Regions from separate parts of the Massilia scottii genome, predicted to be linked through region 2. Evidence: riboswitches for the same ligand, from Rfam matches in the RefSeq annotation. Region 2 holds a riboswitch; the other holds the start of a gene.
What was found. A riboswitch is a leader RNA that binds a small molecule or an ion and turns the genes downstream of it on or off. The one in region 2 is predicted to bind glycine.
Positions count from the first base shown of each region.

Region 1: it holds a riboswitch for glycine, as region 2 does, so the genes downstream of both, RBA41_RS25620 (D-amino acid dehydrogenase) here and gcvT (glycine cleavage system aminomethyltransferase GcvT) in region 2, are expected to answer to the same signal.

Region 1 is NZ_JAVCWM010000023.1:104,767-112,758, forward strand. Features, by position in the region: gene RBA41_RS25600 (carotenoid oxygenase family protein) at 1-195, opposite strand, end outside; gene RBA41_RS25605 (MerR family transcriptional regulator) at 214-1,224, opposite strand; gene RBA41_RS25610 (C39 family peptidase) at 1,343-1,936, opposite strand; gene RBA41_RS25615 (hypothetical protein) at 1,982-2,716, opposite strand; gene RBA41_RS25620 (D-amino acid dehydrogenase) at 2,842-4,074, opposite strand; glycine riboswitch at 4,131-4,240, opposite strand; glycine riboswitch at 4,241-4,348, opposite strand; gene rtcR (RNA repair transcriptional activator RtcR) at 4,468-6,078, opposite strand; gene RBA41_RS25630 (vWA domain-containing protein) at 6,273-7,826, shown strand.
Region 2 is NZ_JAVCWM010000002.1:147,590-155,581, reverse strand. Features, by position in the region: gene smc (chromosome segregation protein SMC) at 1-552, opposite strand, end outside; gene RBA41_RS03050 (phosphatase PAP2 family protein) at 687-1,355, opposite strand; gene RBA41_RS03045 (DUF1631 family protein) at 1,484-3,913, opposite strand; gene RBA41_RS03040 (methyl-accepting chemotaxis protein) at 4,172-4,777, shown strand; gene RBA41_RS03035 (hypothetical protein) at 4,988-5,272, shown strand; gene RBA41_RS03030 (ATP-dependent Clp protease proteolytic subunit) at 5,448-6,008, opposite strand; glycine riboswitch at 6,148-6,233, shown strand; glycine riboswitch at 6,252-6,357, shown strand; gene gcvT (glycine cleavage system aminomethyltransferase GcvT) at 6,430-7,548, shown strand; gene gcvH (glycine cleavage system protein GcvH) at 7,615-7,992, shown strand, end outside.

The DNA.
Region 1 (7,992 bases), on a different contig from region 2:
AAAGAAGGCATGCACCATGCCGTCGCCGGAGAACCAGTGATAGCGGTCGTCGCGCGGCGCGAACCGGGGGTTCGGTCCGACGCGGTACAGCGCACCGCGCAGCTGCGGCGGCAGCGCGCCCCGAACCGGCAGAGCGTCGATGTCGCATTCGGTGTCCAGGGGAGCGTAGTTCCCGCTAAAGAAATGGCCTGACATGGTGATTCCTTGGTGAGTTCAGAGACTTTGCAGGGCTTGGCGGACGTAAGCGATCAGCGGCGCATCGATGCCGGAGCCGATGCGCAGCTCGCTCTCCTGCTCGAAGGCGTGACGCAGCTTGGCCTGGAGCGCGGGGTCGCCCGCCGCCTTGGCCAGCGACAGCGCCTGCCACTGGCGCGCCAGCGCTTGCACTTCGGCGCTGGCGGGCGGCGTGTCTTGGGCCAGGTGCTCGCGCATGGCGCAGATGAGAATGGGCCAGGCGTCGGTTTGCCTGACGTAGTGCTGGCGCAGCAGGACCGTCTCGGCCTCGCTGCAGTAGGCGGCGTAGATGGCCAGGCGCCGGTGCGCCATGGCGTGCGAGATGAACTGCATCGCCGTGCGGTCGACGCCACTGAGCATATGCAGGGTGGGTTCGTTCCAGTTCATGGCGTAGAGCTTCATCAGCATGGCCTCGTCGCCGCCCACGTCGTCGAGCAGGGCGGCGATCCAGCATTGCGCGAGTGCGCCCGCTTCAAGACTGTCCGGTTTAACGCCCCGGCCCATGAGATCATGCAGCGTGGACGTCAAGTGCGCGTTGTCGCCGCTGCGTTGCTGGCGCCGCGTTGTCAGTGTATGCAGTTCGGCGTCGGTGAAATAGCGCGCGCTGGCGGCCATGCGTTCGAGGGCGGCCAGCCAGTTGTCCATCGATGGTTCATGGCGCTCGGCGAGCTGCGCCTGCAAGTCGCGCAGATGGCCGTGCAGGGCCGATGCTTGTGCGATCTGGCGTTCGAGCGACGCAATCTGCTGCTCCACCACTTGTGGCAGGCTGGCACCGCCATCGGCCAGCATGGCCTGGATCTGTGTCAGCGACAGGTCGAGACGGCGCAGTGCCTGGATGCGATACAGCCGGGCGACGTCCGCGCTGTCGTACAGGCGGTAGCCGTTGTCGGAGCGGGCCGACGGTGTCAGCAAGGCGATATCGTCGTAATGGCGCAGGGCGCGCACGCTCAAGCCGCTGCGCCGCGCCAGTTGTCCTATTTTCAGTAGCATGCCGGTTTCTCCAATTGCAAGATGGTAAACCGTCACGCAGCGAGAGGGTCAAGCACTTGCGAATGGAGACACTTGCAAAACCGGGGCACCTGAGCCCCGGTTTTGCAATGCAGACCGGTTAGATCGGACCGTTGATGCTCATGCGCTGGGTATGCGTCCAGCGGTGATCGGACGCCGATACGGCGGAGTTGTAGGTGCGGTAGGTCTGGCCTTCACCCGGCCACGGGTCCATGATGTACACGTAGTTTACGCCATTGGTCGTCGCGTAGCCGCGTCCCACCATGATGTGGCCGCCGCCGTTGCTCCAGCCGTAGCGCATCACGAACGGGCGGTTGGCGTTGATGTCGGCCACCACACTGTTCCATGACGAGGCGACGCTGTACGCGCCGTTTGCCACGCCCCATGCTTTCAGGATGTTTTGCACGCTGCCGTTGGAGCCGTACATATTGTTCGGCTGGTTGGCGTAGCTGTTCCAGTTGAAGTAGGTGTTCCCGCAGGCGTAGTTCAATCCGAACGCCCAGTTCACGATCTGGCACTGGCTCGGTGTCTTCTTGTAGAAGTTCAGGATCGCCTTGCTCGAGGCGGACCAGCACCACTGGCTGTGTTCCTGGGTCGTCAGCGGAACGGCGAGCGTGCGCCATTGGGCCATGGCCGCTGGCAGCGCCAGTAAAAGCGAAGCACCGACGACGAGCTTTTTGATATTTGTATTCATGTTATCTCCTGATTCGTTCTAAGGATGGTGTAGCCGATGCCGGGCTTACTTCGAGGCGTCCATGGTTTGCTTGACCACGCTGCGCAACGGCTGCAGGATGTCTGCCTCTTCCATCAGCGCTTCGCTGGCCTTGCCTTCCTTGACGGAACGCTGCTGCATCAGCAGCGATTCGCGCGCCGAATGCAATGGCGCGTAGCGCGTGCGGCCATCTTCGCGGCCAACCACTTCGAGCAGGTCCGAGCGCGCCTGGAAGATGCGCACGAAGCGCACATTGGATCTCGCGGCATCGCCGTAGTAGCCCATCGACGCATCCACATCCTTCGCCAGCACGGCGGCGCCATAGGCGACCGTTTCGTAGTTCCCGTTGTTGAGCTCCACCGTCGCCATGCCGATCGGGCGCTGGTTCAGCAAAATCACGAAGCGCCACTGGCCGGTGGCCTTGGCCATCTGCTTCATGCTGCCGCGTCCTGCCAGCAGTTCGTTCGGATCGATCGTGTAGACCGGGAAGCCGTAGCCGATCTTCGCGTCCTTCAGATCCTGCATGTCGTTGATTTCAAGCGGGAAGTCGACCGGCGTGCCGCTGGTGCCGCGCTGCTGCATCTGGTGCGTGACGAATTGGGCCAGGTCGCGCTGGGCCGCCGCTTGCGCCGCCGCCGCGGCGCGCTTTGGCACCGCTTTGAAGGTGCTGGTTCCATCCGACTGGGCCATTGCAGGCGCGCCGGCCAGGGCCAGGCTGGCGCCGCACAGCAGGGCGGCGAGCATGGTGCGGGCTGAGAGCATTTTTGTTTGCATTATTGACTTCTCCTCACATAGATTGATACAAGAACCCCGCCTGTCCAAACGGGGTGAGTGCTGCAACAACAACGGCATGCACGCATGCCGGACACCGGTGTCAACGCACGTCGTCAGTGCGTTGGAAAATCGAGGGAACGGTGCATCAAGTCGCCGATCATGTCGGCGGTGACGGCCGACAGGGTCCAGCCCAGATGCCCGTGCCCCGTGTTGTAGAAGACGCAGGGCGATTTGCCGCGGCCGACGCGCGGCAGCATGGTCGGCATCATCGGCCGCAAGCCGGCCCACGGAATCACGCTGCGCGTGCTCACGCCCGGGAAGCATTCATGCACCCAGTCGATCAGCGGGCGAATCCGGTCGTCGCGGATGTCGCGGTTAAAGCCGTTGAATTCGGCCGTGCCGGCCACGCGGAAGCGATCGACTCCCAGGCGGCTGGTCACCAGTTTGGTGGCGTCGTCGAGCAGGCTGACGGTGGGCGCGGCGGCCTGGCTGGCGGCATCAGGCAGGTTGACCGTGATCGAGTAGCCTTTCACCGGGTAGATGTTGACCCGGTCGCCCAGGCTTGCGGCCAGGGCGCGGCTGGCGGTGCCGGCGCAGATGACGACGCCGTCGTAGGTCTCGGTCTGGGTGCGCTCGCCGTCGCCCAGGGTGACGTGGGCGTGGCGGCCGTCGGTGCGCACGGCGCCGATCTGCATGCCGTAGCGGCAGTCCACGCCGTTGCGGCGGGCGGCGGCGGCAAGACCGGTGGTGAATTTGTGGATGTCGCCGGTGGCGTCGCTGTCGGTGAAAAAGCCGCCGTAGTAGTCGCCCGCCAGGGTCGGTTCGATGCCGCGCATTTCGCCTGGCGTTACCGCGCGGCGCGCCAGGCCGCCGGCCGCCAGCATCTTGCTGACCGTGGCGGCGTGCTCGAAGCCGGCCTTGTCGCGGTAGATGTGCAGGATGCCTTCGCGCTTGACGTCGAAGTCGATGTTCTCGGCCTCGGCCCACGCAAACAGGTGCTCGCGCGCCGCAATCGCCAGGCGCGCCGTTTCGACGGTGTTGCGGCGGTAGTGGGGAATGGCGGCGGCAAATTCGGCGAACCACGACAGCTTGTGCCAGCTCGGCTTGGGGTTGACCAGCAGCGGGGCGTCGCGCCGGAACATCCACTTCAGGCCCTTGAGCATGGTGGAGCGGTGGTTCCACACTTCCGCGTTGGAGGCCGACAGCTGGCCGCCGTTGGCGAACGAGGTTTCCATCGCCGCGTAGCGATGTTTTTCCAGCAGGGTCGTGGCAAAGCCACGTTTCGCCAGGGCGTAAGCGGTCGTGACGCCGGTGATGCCGCCGCCAATTACTGCAATGGTTTTCATGTGTGGTCCGGGTTCCAGAAACGTCAGATAGGGAGTCCGCGCGCTGGTGCGCGTCGGTTACCCCCTCTGTGCTGGACCTGAGAGATTCACCGGCAACGCGCGATGCGTGGCCGGTTTGCTCCTTCGGTGCACCGGATGACGACTTCCGGTGGCTCTTCAGAGTTCAAATGGGTTATCGGTCCTTTTGCCTGAGAGATTCCGGGGCGGTTGCTCCTTCGGCGCCGCCGGCATACAAGACCAGCTTGTAACCGACAGACTCTCCCGATAACGCCTTAGCATTGCGCTAAATATGCTGTAAGCATATGTATGCAGAATACCGCAGAAAATGACGTCAATACAACCATTTTTAGTGATAGGCGTTGTTTCCTCGACAATACCGACAGAGCGCTCGCTTTACGATTTGCCGCAAACCTGGTCCCATTCGAGCGAAAAGCGCGCCAGGAATTTCTTCAGGCGGTCGGCATCGTTCGGTTTGCTTTTGGCGCTGCGCGAGACGGCAAACAGTTTGCGTCCCGCATCCGACAAGGTAACCGACTGGCGGCATACCTTGACCACGGCGGCCAGTTGCATGGCGTCGAACAGGTCGAGGCCGGCGGCGGCCTCGTCACCCATCAGTTCGGCCAGATCGACCTCGGCCGCGCTTGGGGCGCGCGTGTAGTGGTGCCACAGTTTTTGCAGCCGGGCCACTTCGGCGCTGACGATGCTTTCCGAAATGCCGCCGGCTTCGGCCAAGGTGGCCATCCTTGTCACCGAGGCCGACAGGTCGCGGAAGTTGCCGGCCCAGACCGCCTCGGGCGACATCGCGAAGCGCATGTAGCGCTCGCGTGCTTCCTTGTTGAAGCGCACCATCTGGCCGTACTCCTGGCTGAACTGGTTCAACTGGTAGACCAGGTTGGGTTCGATGTCCTCGGGCCGGTCGACCAGGCCGGGCAGGGCGTAGGTCCACAAATTGATGCGGGCGTACAAGTCTTCGCGGAAGCGCCCGGCCACCACGTCGCTGGCCAGATCCCGGTTGGTGCCGGCGATGAGCTGGAAGTCGCTCTGTACTTCGCTGTCGCTGCCGACCGGATGAAAGCGCTTTTCTTCGATGGCCTTGAGCAGCATTGCCTGTTCATCCGGCCCCAGCTCGCCGATTTCGTCGAGGAACAGCAAGCCCTTGTGCGCGCTGCGCAGCAAGCCCGGCCGGTCGGCGGCGGCGCCCGTGAAGGAACCTTTGACGTGGCCGAACAGGGTCGAGGCGGCGCCGTCGCCGTGCAGGGTGGCGCAGTTGAGCTCGATGAATTTGCCGTCGAGCTGGTGGCGTGTTTTCTTCAGTTCGTACACGCGGCGCGCGAGGAAGGATTTGCCGGCGCCGGTCGGGCCCATCAGCAGCATGGGCGCGCGCGACTTGATGGCGACGCGCTCGATCTCGTCGATCATGGTGTTGAAGCGGGCGTTGCGGGTGGCGATGCCGGACTTGAGGAACGCCACGCCTTCGGCTTGCTCGCGCGAAAAGCGCTGGGCGATCTGGTCGTAGCGCGACAGGTCGAGGTCGATCAGTGCGTAGCTGCCCGGGTCCTTGCTGGACTGGCGCCGTGGCGGCGAGCTTTGCAGCAGGCGGCCGGGGAAGAAGCGCGCTTCGGTCATCAGGAACATGCAGATCTGCACGACGTGGGTGCCGGTGGTGATGTGGACCCAGTAATCCTCGTTATCCGGATCGAAGGGGTAGGTCTTGGCGAAGTCGAACAGGGCGCCGTAGACCTCGCCGAAATCCCAGGCGTCGCTGATCGGAATGTGGTGCGGCACGACCGTGGTTTCGGGCGAGACGGCGGCGATGTCGGCCGTGACCGCGTCGACCAGCGGGCCGAATTTGCCGCTGAAGAGCATCTCGAAGCGGTCGACGGCGTATTCCTCATGCTGGGTGATGGCGATGCTGGGACGCCACTTTTCCCAGCGGGCCGGGCCTTGGCCGCTGTCGAGCTGGGTGCCGACGAAACCGATGACTACGATGCGTTTCTGTTTCATATCCGTATAAATTTTTATCTGGTCGGATAATTTATCACGGGATTGTCTGCTTGTCCATTTCTTGCTGTCCTTGCTTGAGGAATTGATAATCTTTTTTAAATCAAGGACTTGCGTTGTTCGAGGTTAGCCTTCGGCAGACCTGGCACAGCATTTGCAATAGAGGAGATACAAACGAGATAAGTGAGGAAGTAAAAATGGCAAACGCACAGTTGTTCCAGACCTTGAAGGGAATCTTTGTCCCTCGTGCCGACGGTCTTAATTCGGAAGGCGCTCCGGCTTACACCATGACGCCGCGGCACCAGCTGGCGCAGTATGCGGCTACCGGTTGCCTCAATTCGACGTATTACGTCAATGCGCAATCGCAGCTGGCGACGGTGATGGAACTGTGCGAAAAGGTCGATGCCAAATTCATCGCGCAAACGGCGATTTACTGCCGCGAACGTGGTTATATGAAGGATATGCCGGCGCTGCTGACGGCCGTGCTGGCCGCCAAGGGCGCGCCGGAATTGACGCCGGTGTTTCGCCGGGTCGTCAATAACGGCAAGATGCTGCGTAATGTGGTGCAGATCATCCGCTCCGGCGCGGCGGGCCGTAAATCGCTGGGTACCCGGCCGAAAAAGCTGGTGCAGCAATGGTTGAACCGCGCTTCGGAAAAAGAGCTGCTGGCGGCCTCGATCGGGAATGCGCCTTCGCTGGGCGATGTGGTGAAGATGGTGCATCCGAAGCCGTCGCAAGCCTGGCGTGAAGCGTTTTTCGCCTGGTTGATCGGCAAGCCGTTCAATGCGCAGGAGCTGCCGGATGCGCTCAAGGCGTTCGAGGCGTATAAGGCCGACCAGTCGCAGCCAGTGCCGGAAGTGCCGTTTCAGATGCTGACCTCACTGACATTGTCGGCGCAGGCGTGGGCGCAGATTGCGCGCCAGGGCGGCTGGCACATGGTGCGCATGAATCTGAATACGTTCGGACGCAATGGCGTGTACCAGTTGCCCGGCATGATTGAAGTCATCGCCGACAAGCTGCGCGATCCGGAGGCGATTGCCCGGGCGGGCGTGTTTCCTTATCAGTTGATGTCGGCGTATATGGCGGCATCAAGCGACGTGCCGCGAGCTATCAGCGATGCCTTGCAGGATGCGCTGGAGCTGTCGCTCGCCAATGTGCCGAAAGTCGAAGGCAAGGTGGTGATTTGCCCGGATGTGTCGGGATCGATGCAGTCGCCGGTGTCGGGTTACCGTGGCACGGCCACCTCGAAGGTGCGCTGTATCGATGTGGCGGGACTGATTGCCGCGGCCATGCTGCGCAAGAATCCGGATGCGCTGGTGCTGCCGTTCGAGAATTATGTGCGGGTGTGCGACCTGAATGCCCGCGATACGGTCATGACCAATGCGCAGAAGCTGGCGGCGATAGGCGGTGGCGGTACCAATTGCAGTGCGCCGCTGGCGCAGATGAACAAGCAGAAGGTGATGGCCGACCTGGTGGTGTACGTGTCCGACAATGAATCGTGGATCGACCAGCGTGCGGGTGCCACGGCGACGATGGCGCAATGGGCGGTGTTCAAGGAGCGTAATCCGGCGGCGCGGCTGGTGTGCATCGACTGCACGCCGAACAGTACCAGCCAGGCGGCGGAGCGTAGCGATGTATTGAATGTGGGCGGTTTTTCGGACGACGTATTCAAGATCATCGCTGCATTTTCGGCCGGCCAGCTGGGCGCCGGGCACTGGGTGGGCGAGATCGAATCGATCGCGCTGGAGTAAGGAAAGGTGAAGTACAGGTTTTGAGTGCAGCGCGAATGCTGATGCGAATACATTTTCCCATGTTCCATTTCGCATCGACTCCTTGTCGCGCTGTGCTCAATCGTTTTACCCCGAATGCTGGCGGGACTACATAGGGGGCTGCTTTTGGCTTGGCGCCGGCAGTTGA
Region 2 (7,992 bases):
GAGGCGGTTTTCGGTTTCGCGCCGGCGTTCCTTGTACTTGGACACGCCGGCCGCTTCTTCGAGGAACACGCGCAGTTCTTCCGGGCGCGACTCGATGATGCGCGAGATCATGCCCTGGCCGATGATGGCGTAGGCGCGCGGACCGAGGCCCGTGCCGAGGAAAATATCCTGGATGTCGCGCCGGCGCACCGGCTGGCTGTTGATGTAGTAGGTCGAGGTGCCGTCGCGCGTGAGGGTGCGCTTGACGGCGATTTCGGCGTACTGGCCCCACTGGCCGGAAGCCTTGCCGTCGTTATTGTCGAACACCAGTTCGACCGAGGCGCGCCCGGCCGGCTTGCGGTGGGTCGAGCCGTTGAAAATGACGTCCTGCATGGACTCGCCGCGCAGCTCGGACGCCTTCGATTCGCCCAGCACCCAGCGCACCGCGTCGATGATGTTCGACTTGCCGCAACCATTGGGACCGACCACGCCAACCAGCTGCCCCGGCACCTGGAAATTGGTGGGATCGACGAATGACTTAAATCCCGACAATTTAATGGAAGACAGGCGCACGTTGTATAGCTAGCTCGGGAATCCTAAAGGTGTCCATCATACCATTTGTTGTCATGTTTTCGGCGAAGTGGCGTCGCCCCGTCCGCGAAGCGGCCCCAGATGGCCGGGCGACGATTTTCAGGCCGGCGACGGCGCTAAAAACAGACGTAGTTGAAGTAGCGCTCGGCCTTGGGGCACGGCGGGGAGTAAGGATTGCGCGTCGGGCCCCAGGTGGCCGTCGTGTAGACCCGGTCGGCCCCGGACAGGCCGAGCGCCAGGCCGGTCATCCACTGCTGGGAATTGTGCGGTTCGCCCTTGTACGGAATGCACAGCACAGCCAGGGTCAGCGCGATCAGGGTCAGGCTGGGCTGGAACTGGCGGTTCGAGCGCACCAGCGAGATGAATGCGGCCGCGCAGGCCAGTCCGAGCAGGCAGCCCAGGATCGCCTCCGAACTGCTGTGGGTTTCGACCATCACGCGCGAAAGCGCGACACCGACCGCCAGCGCCACGCCCAGGCTGACCGCGACATAACGCCACATCTTGGTGCGTCCGCACAGCGCCAGGTAGGCCGCCACCGGAAACACGGCCGCGGCGCGCGCGGCGTGACCGCTGAAGCCCGCGAAATGCAGCGCTTCGATGCCGACGCCCCAGCCGAGGAAGGCGATCTTGCTGGCGATGACGATGAACAGGGTGGCGCCGAACAGCAGGCACCAGTACAGGGCGCGCAGGCGGCAGTGGGCGGCGGCGAGCCAGACGGCAATGGCGATACCCAGGGGGGCGGTGACGGCGATGCCGCCAAGCGCGGTGAGGTGATACCAATTCATAGACAAAAGCCGGAAGTGAAAAAAGCCGGGCATGGGCGGCAATGCAGAACTGTCCAATGCCGCTCAGGCCCGGCCCGAATGATACGCGAATGTTAACAATGCGCGAATACTAACGGAACACGCCCTCCTCAGGCAGCGACCGACTGCGCCGATTTTTCCGCGTCGCCGAGCGCTTCGTCCATTGCCTGCGACAGCGCGCGGCCGACCACGCCCTCGACCTTCATGACGCGCACGCGCTGGGCGCGGTAGGCGTCGATGAGCTTGTCGGACGAGAGGGAAAACGCTTCCTGGCGCGCCCCGGTCGAGAAAATGTACAGGGTACGCAGCGGGCTGATCCAGGCCAGCTTGACCTTGCGGATGCTGCCGTCAGGATCGGTGAATTCGATCCACATATTGCGTTCGAGGGCGTCGACGCCCAGTTCGGCGTCGTCCAGTTCGGCGTGGGCCGCTTCTTCGGCCGCGGCCAGGGCTTCGTTTTCCTTTTCCAGCCGGCGCATGGCGTCTTGCTGGGCAACTTCGACGGCGATTTCTAGCTGGCGTTCCGGCGTGATGTCGAGCGGAGCGCGCACGATTGAAGCGTGGCACTCCGCCAGGTCGGCGAAGAACTGGATGCGGTCGGCATCTTGCCACTTGATGACGTCGAGCCATTTGTTCAGGGTGGCCAGCAGGCTCGGCAGCTTGCCGATCAGGTCGCGCCGCTGTTCGTGCGTGATCTTCGGCTTGACGCTCCAGATCAGCTCATCCATCGTCTTGGTGGCATTGCCGACCGCGCCGGGCTTGTCGTCCTCGACGCTGTAGGCGACCGTCATGACGGAGGTCCACTTGTTTTCGAGGAAGGTCTCCAGCATGGCCACGACCTGCCCGCTGCCGACCCGCGCGGCGACCGCGCTCCTGGCCGAACGGGTGGCGGCGGTGACTTTTTCCTGGCGCAAGGCCGCGGCGATCGGCGCCGCGATGGCGGTCGCGGCCGCCGTTTCCTCGGCCTTGATGGTTTCTTCGAGCTCGGCCACCACTTCCGAGAACACGTCGGCCGGCGCGCCGCCGTCGTCCTGGTCGCGCCCGACCCGCTCCACGCCGCGCTGCATGACCTGGAACAGCGGATCGTCCGGGCCGGAGCGCTGCTCCAGGCCCATGGTCGACATCAGGTCGATCATGCGGCGCGCCGGGTGCGTTTCCTCAAAGAAGAAATTCTTGTCGGCCAGCGCCGCCTTGAGCACCGGAATTTGCAGCGACTGGATCAGGTCGCGCGAATCTTTCGGAATGTTCGGATCGAGGAAGACCGTCTCGAAAATCTTCGACAGCAGGTCGATGGTGCTTTCATCGCCGCGCGACAGTGATCCTTTTGGAATGCTTTCCTTCAAGCGCGGCAAATAAAACACATTGCCCGCCTGCGCCTCGGCCGGGGTCGGCGCCACGTTGCTGAATTGTTCCGGCATGCGGCCCTGCAAGCCCTTGAGCACTTCGAGCAGGGAAGCGGGAACCATCACCTGGCCGCCATCCATGGCCTGGCCGAAGCCGCCCGCGGCAATGCCGCCGCCGCCCGCAAACTGGGCCGGCGCGAAGCCGCCCGCGGCGTGGCTGCCCTGCCCCGGCCCGCCGCCCTGGTGCGCCGGGCCGCCATGCCACGGCGCGGCCGGCACGCTGGCCTCGCCCGCGTCGCCGCCTGGCGCGCCCTGGAAGGCGGCGGCGCCGCTCGGACGCCAGCCGCCGGCCGATGGCGCCATGGCCGGCAGGTCGGGAATCATCGGGATGTCGAAGGCGGACGCGGCCGCCGGCGCATCATCGTCGTCGCGCAGGAACTGGCGCAACTGCTTGGCCAGTTCGGCCTGGCCGCTGGCGCGCGCTTTCTTGGCCGCGGCCGCGCTTTCGGTTTTCTTGATCTTGAAGGCGTCCACCGAGCCGGGCTGGATACCCTTGTTCATCAACAGGTCGCACAGCGCGTCGTACATCGGCGCAAAGTCGAACAGCAGCGACGGGCGCAGCATCGGCAGGATCAGCCCGTGGGCTTCCTCGTCCGGCTCGAACTCGCGCCAGGCTTGCTGCAGGGCCGACAGGAACATTTCGGGACGGAAGGGATTCTGGCTGATGCGCAGCACGTCGCGTTCGAGCAGGAAGCCGAGGCGCACATTGAGGGTGGCGATCTGGGTCGCGTACTGCATTTCGAAGGGACGGCTGATGGCGTCGAAAGCGACGCGGCTGTCCATTTCCTCGTAGGGAACCAGTTCCAGCGTGGCGGGCAAGGCCATCGCGGATTTTTTAAGCGGCGGCAACAGTACGTCGACCTCGGCACGCATGGCGCGCCCGATGCCGGCGGCAGCGACATGAAAGAAGGCGTAGGTGTTGTTTTTTAGCAGATTCCCCGACTTGACCCGCTGAAACACGGCGCGTGCATCGAGCGCCGGGTCGGTCACATCAAGCAACGCCGCAACGAGACGCGTCGCCACGGCCATCAAGTGGTCGTTGGCATGCTTGGTCACGGTCACGACCAGCGCCTCCAACAGCTCGTGGCGCGACGGACCAGTCTTCCTTGCTGCGGCGGATGGTGAAGGTGGAGCCATTGTCTGCTCGTTGGGGGGTTAGAGATCTTTTGCCATAACAAACATTCTCTCACATTATTGCCGACTGGCAACGGGAAAATTTGAAACAAAGCGTTATTTTTTGTTCAAGCGCCTTATTTTCATGACCATTCTTGCTTTTCCCTAAAGCAAAAGCCAATTTTCGTCATTTGGACTGTTGATGAAAAACAAACCCTAAATAAAAAGTTTCTCTAACATAATTACAATTCCACACGGCAATTTATTTCTTGAGGACTAGCCATGATAACGATCCGCCGCCGCGATCTCAAGCTCACCCTGTCCCTGGGCTTTGCCGTCCTGGTCGGGCTGGGCGTCTGGCTGTCCATTGTACTGCTGAGTCAGCTTGAACAGATGAAAGCGGTAACGGCACCTGCGGTCCAAAGTTTAGGCGATCGTTGGGGCCCCTTGACCGGCATCATGCTCGACGACGCCGCGGCGCGCGCCGAGGCCGATTACGCCGCGGCCCGCCTGTGGGTCTGGTTTTGCATAAGCGCCAACGCGGCCGGGGCCGTGCTGCTGGGGCTGTGGATCAAGGCAGCGATGGTTGCGCCTCCCGCACAGGTGCGGCGCAAGGCTGGCGCGGCGACGTTGACGGTGGCGGGCAACGGGCTGATCGTGCGCGCCATCGAGCGCAGCGCGCAGTCCGGCGCCGGGCTCGCCATGCGCGGCGAGCCCGACGCGGCGCGCGCCTTGCCGGCGCCACGGACCGCAGGTGCTGGCGATGCGGCGGCACGGCTGGCCCGGCTGAGCCGAATTATCGACGCCGTCGCCTTCCAGACCACCATCCTCGCCGTCAACGCCGCGGTCGAGGCGGCCCGCGCGGGACAGGCGCCGCCACGCCGCTGAGCGTGCGTCACCAAGCGTATGCCAGCAAGTGATTTCTTCGCTGCATTAATTGCAATCCTATAGGAACTACTCCTACACGAGTGCAAGGTGAATTCCGATACCTCTTCAACGGTGCGGCTCGCATGATGATGTCACCGGAAACGCTGAAGAGAGCGCCTCTTCAGCATCACCGGAGAGCACGACATTTTCAAACTTTCAAAAGGAATGAACATGAACTCGAATCAGAAAAGCGGTCAGGGCAACAAGCAAAGCGATAGTTCCAGCTCGAACAAGCAATCGGGCTCGCAAGGTTCCGGCAGCGGTTCGCGCTCCGGCGGCGGCACCCAGGGCGGCACCCATGAGCAGCACGTGGAAGCCGGCCGTCAAAGCCATAAGAATGACGACAAGGACAGTGGCTCGAAACAGTCCGGTTCGGGTTCGGGCAACAAGCAGTCGGGATCGAATTCCGGCAGCAGCAGCGGCAGCGGCAACAAAAGCGGCGGCGACAAACGCTGATCGCTAGCATGACGCGGGCGTCGCCGGGTTTCCGGGCGGCGCCATGCACTATTTAAACAGGAAGCAATAGAAAGAGTCTGCACCGGCCCGGCCGTTGACAGGCTCTTTTTTTGACCGCGCGCCGTTACCCGCCGTCGCTGCCGGCACGGCCGGTCAGGACGCCAGGTTCGCTGGTTCAGATATTGCGAATGCGAACGCCCTTCGGCGGCGCAAAGTCGGCCACGTCATTGATCACGCGGGCGATCTTGGCATCGCGCGCGGTCAGGTGCAGGTCGGAATACTGGTGAATCGCCCACTGCTCCGGCAGCAGCTCGATGTGCTTGCGCAAAATCGATTCAGTGCGCGCATCGTCGGCGCGCAAGCCTTCGACGATGATATTGAGCGCATCCGGACGCGCGCCGGGCGATGCCGTCGCATGCGATTTGTGCACCATGAAGCGCGCCGTCTCGCTGGCGTAGCGCCGCGTGCCGGACAGAAACAGGATGACGGCGATCGACGCCACCGCCCCCGCGTTGTACATGACGAACTTGACCGGCGAATTCGACAGGAAGTTGTACAGGCACAGCCCGTCGCTGACGTAGCCGCCGTTCGACTGGATCAGCACGTGCGCCGTTTCGACGCCGTTCTCGCTCATGCCGGACACCGCCTCGAACACGCGGTGCACCATATCGCTGTTCACATCGCCCGACAAGGTGAACCAGGCATCGGTCTGTTGGATCGTTTTTTCTTCGCTCATGGCTGTGTGCTCGCAAAGTAGATGAATTATTTTAACAAATCGGGACAAGCATGGTTTTCAATGGGGAGCTCATTCGTGCGCGCCCCTACCGGACGTCCCCCGCAAGGTTGACAGTTACGCCCTGCTGGCATATCCTCCACAGTCTTGATCGGGAGAGGGCAGCGCACGCTGCCGCCGAAGGGGCATCACCCAAAAACTCTCAGGCAAAAGGACCGGTCAGGGGTCGGCGGCGCACAGCGCCCCCGGCTGAACTCTGGAGAGCGGCCGCGGCACCATGCCGGCGGCCCACCGAAGGGGCAGGCGGACTTCAATCCGCTATCTCTCAGGTACCAAGGACAGAGGGGCGCGAAGCATTCAGGGACGGCAAGAGCCGCTCCACGTCTGCTCGTCGTACCCCCATTCACTCTGCCTTGAGGATTCCATGACGCTTAAAGCGACCCCGCTCAATTCCGCACACCGCGCCGCCGGCGCCAAGATGGTCGATTTCGGCGGCTGGGACATGCCCGTCAACTACGGCTCGCAAATCGAAGAACACCAGGCCGTGCGCGGCGACGTCGGCATGTTCGATGTGTCGCACATGTGCGTGGTCGATATCGAAGGCGACAACGCCCGCCCTTTCCTGCGCTCCCTGCTGGCCAATAACGTCGACAAGCTGCAGGTGGCCGGCAAGGCCCTGTATTCGTGCATGCTCAATCCGCAGGGCTTCGTCATCGACGACCTGATCGTCTACTTCTTCAGCGAGACCTGGTTCCGCCTGGTCGTCAACGCCGGCACCGCCGAAAAAGACGTGGCCTGGATCGGCGCCCAGAACGAGGCCACCAAAAGCGGCGTGACCATCACCCAGCGCCGCGACGGCAACGCGCCGATGGCGCTGATCGCCGTCCAGGGCCCGAACGCGCGCGCCAGGGTGTGGCAGGTGCTGCCGACCACCCAGGCGGTTTCCGAGCCACTCAAGCCGTTCAACGCCGTCATCGTCAAGGACACCGCGTTTGGCGAAGTGATGGTGGCGCGCACCGGCTACACCGGCGAAGACGGGTTTGAACTGGCCTTCCCTGCTTCCCAGGCCGATGCGCTGTGGAATGCGCTGGTGGCCGCCGGCGTCAAGCCGGCCGGCCTGGGCGCGCGCGACACGCTGCGCCTGGAAGCGGGCATGAACCTGTACGGCCAGGACATGGACGACACGGTCAACCCGCTCGACGCCGGCCTGGCCTGGACCATCGACCTGGTCTCCGAGCGCGACTTCATCGGCAAGACCGCGCTCAAGGCGATGGGTCAGAACTTCCAATTCGTGGGCCTGATCCTGCGCGAAAAAGGCGGCATCCTGCGCGCCCACCAGAAAGTGGTGGCCGCTGACGGCACCACCGGCGAAATCACCAGCGGCACCTTCAGCCCGACCATGCAGGAAGCGATTGCACTCGCGCGCGTGCCGATGGGCGTGGCCGTGGGCGACACCGTGCACGTCGAAATCCGCGACAAAAAGCTCGCCGCCAGCGTCGTCAAGCTGCCGTTCGTGCGAAACGGTAAAATCCTCGCTGCCTGATCGGGGCAACACACTTATTAGCAGTATTTACATTAACATCGACCGCGACCTCTTGGAGCAAACATTATGAACATCCCAGCCGACCTGAAATACACCGAGTCCCACGAATGGGTGCGCGCCGAAGCTGACGGCACCCTCACCGTCGGCATCACCGAATATGCGCAGGACGCGCTGGGCGACATCGTCTTCGTCGAACTGCCGAAAGTGGGCAAGGTCTTCACCGCCGGCGACGACGCCGCCGTGGTCGAATCGGTGAAAGCCGCCAGCGACATCTACGCACCGGTGTCGGGCGAGTGCATCGCCGTCAACGACGCCGTCGCCGATGCGCCGGACTCGATCAATACCGACGCCTTCGCGGCCTGGCTGTTCAAGCTCAAACCAAGCGACGCCGGCGCCATCGACGGCCTGCTCGACGCCGCCGCCTACGGCAAAGCCACCGCGGAA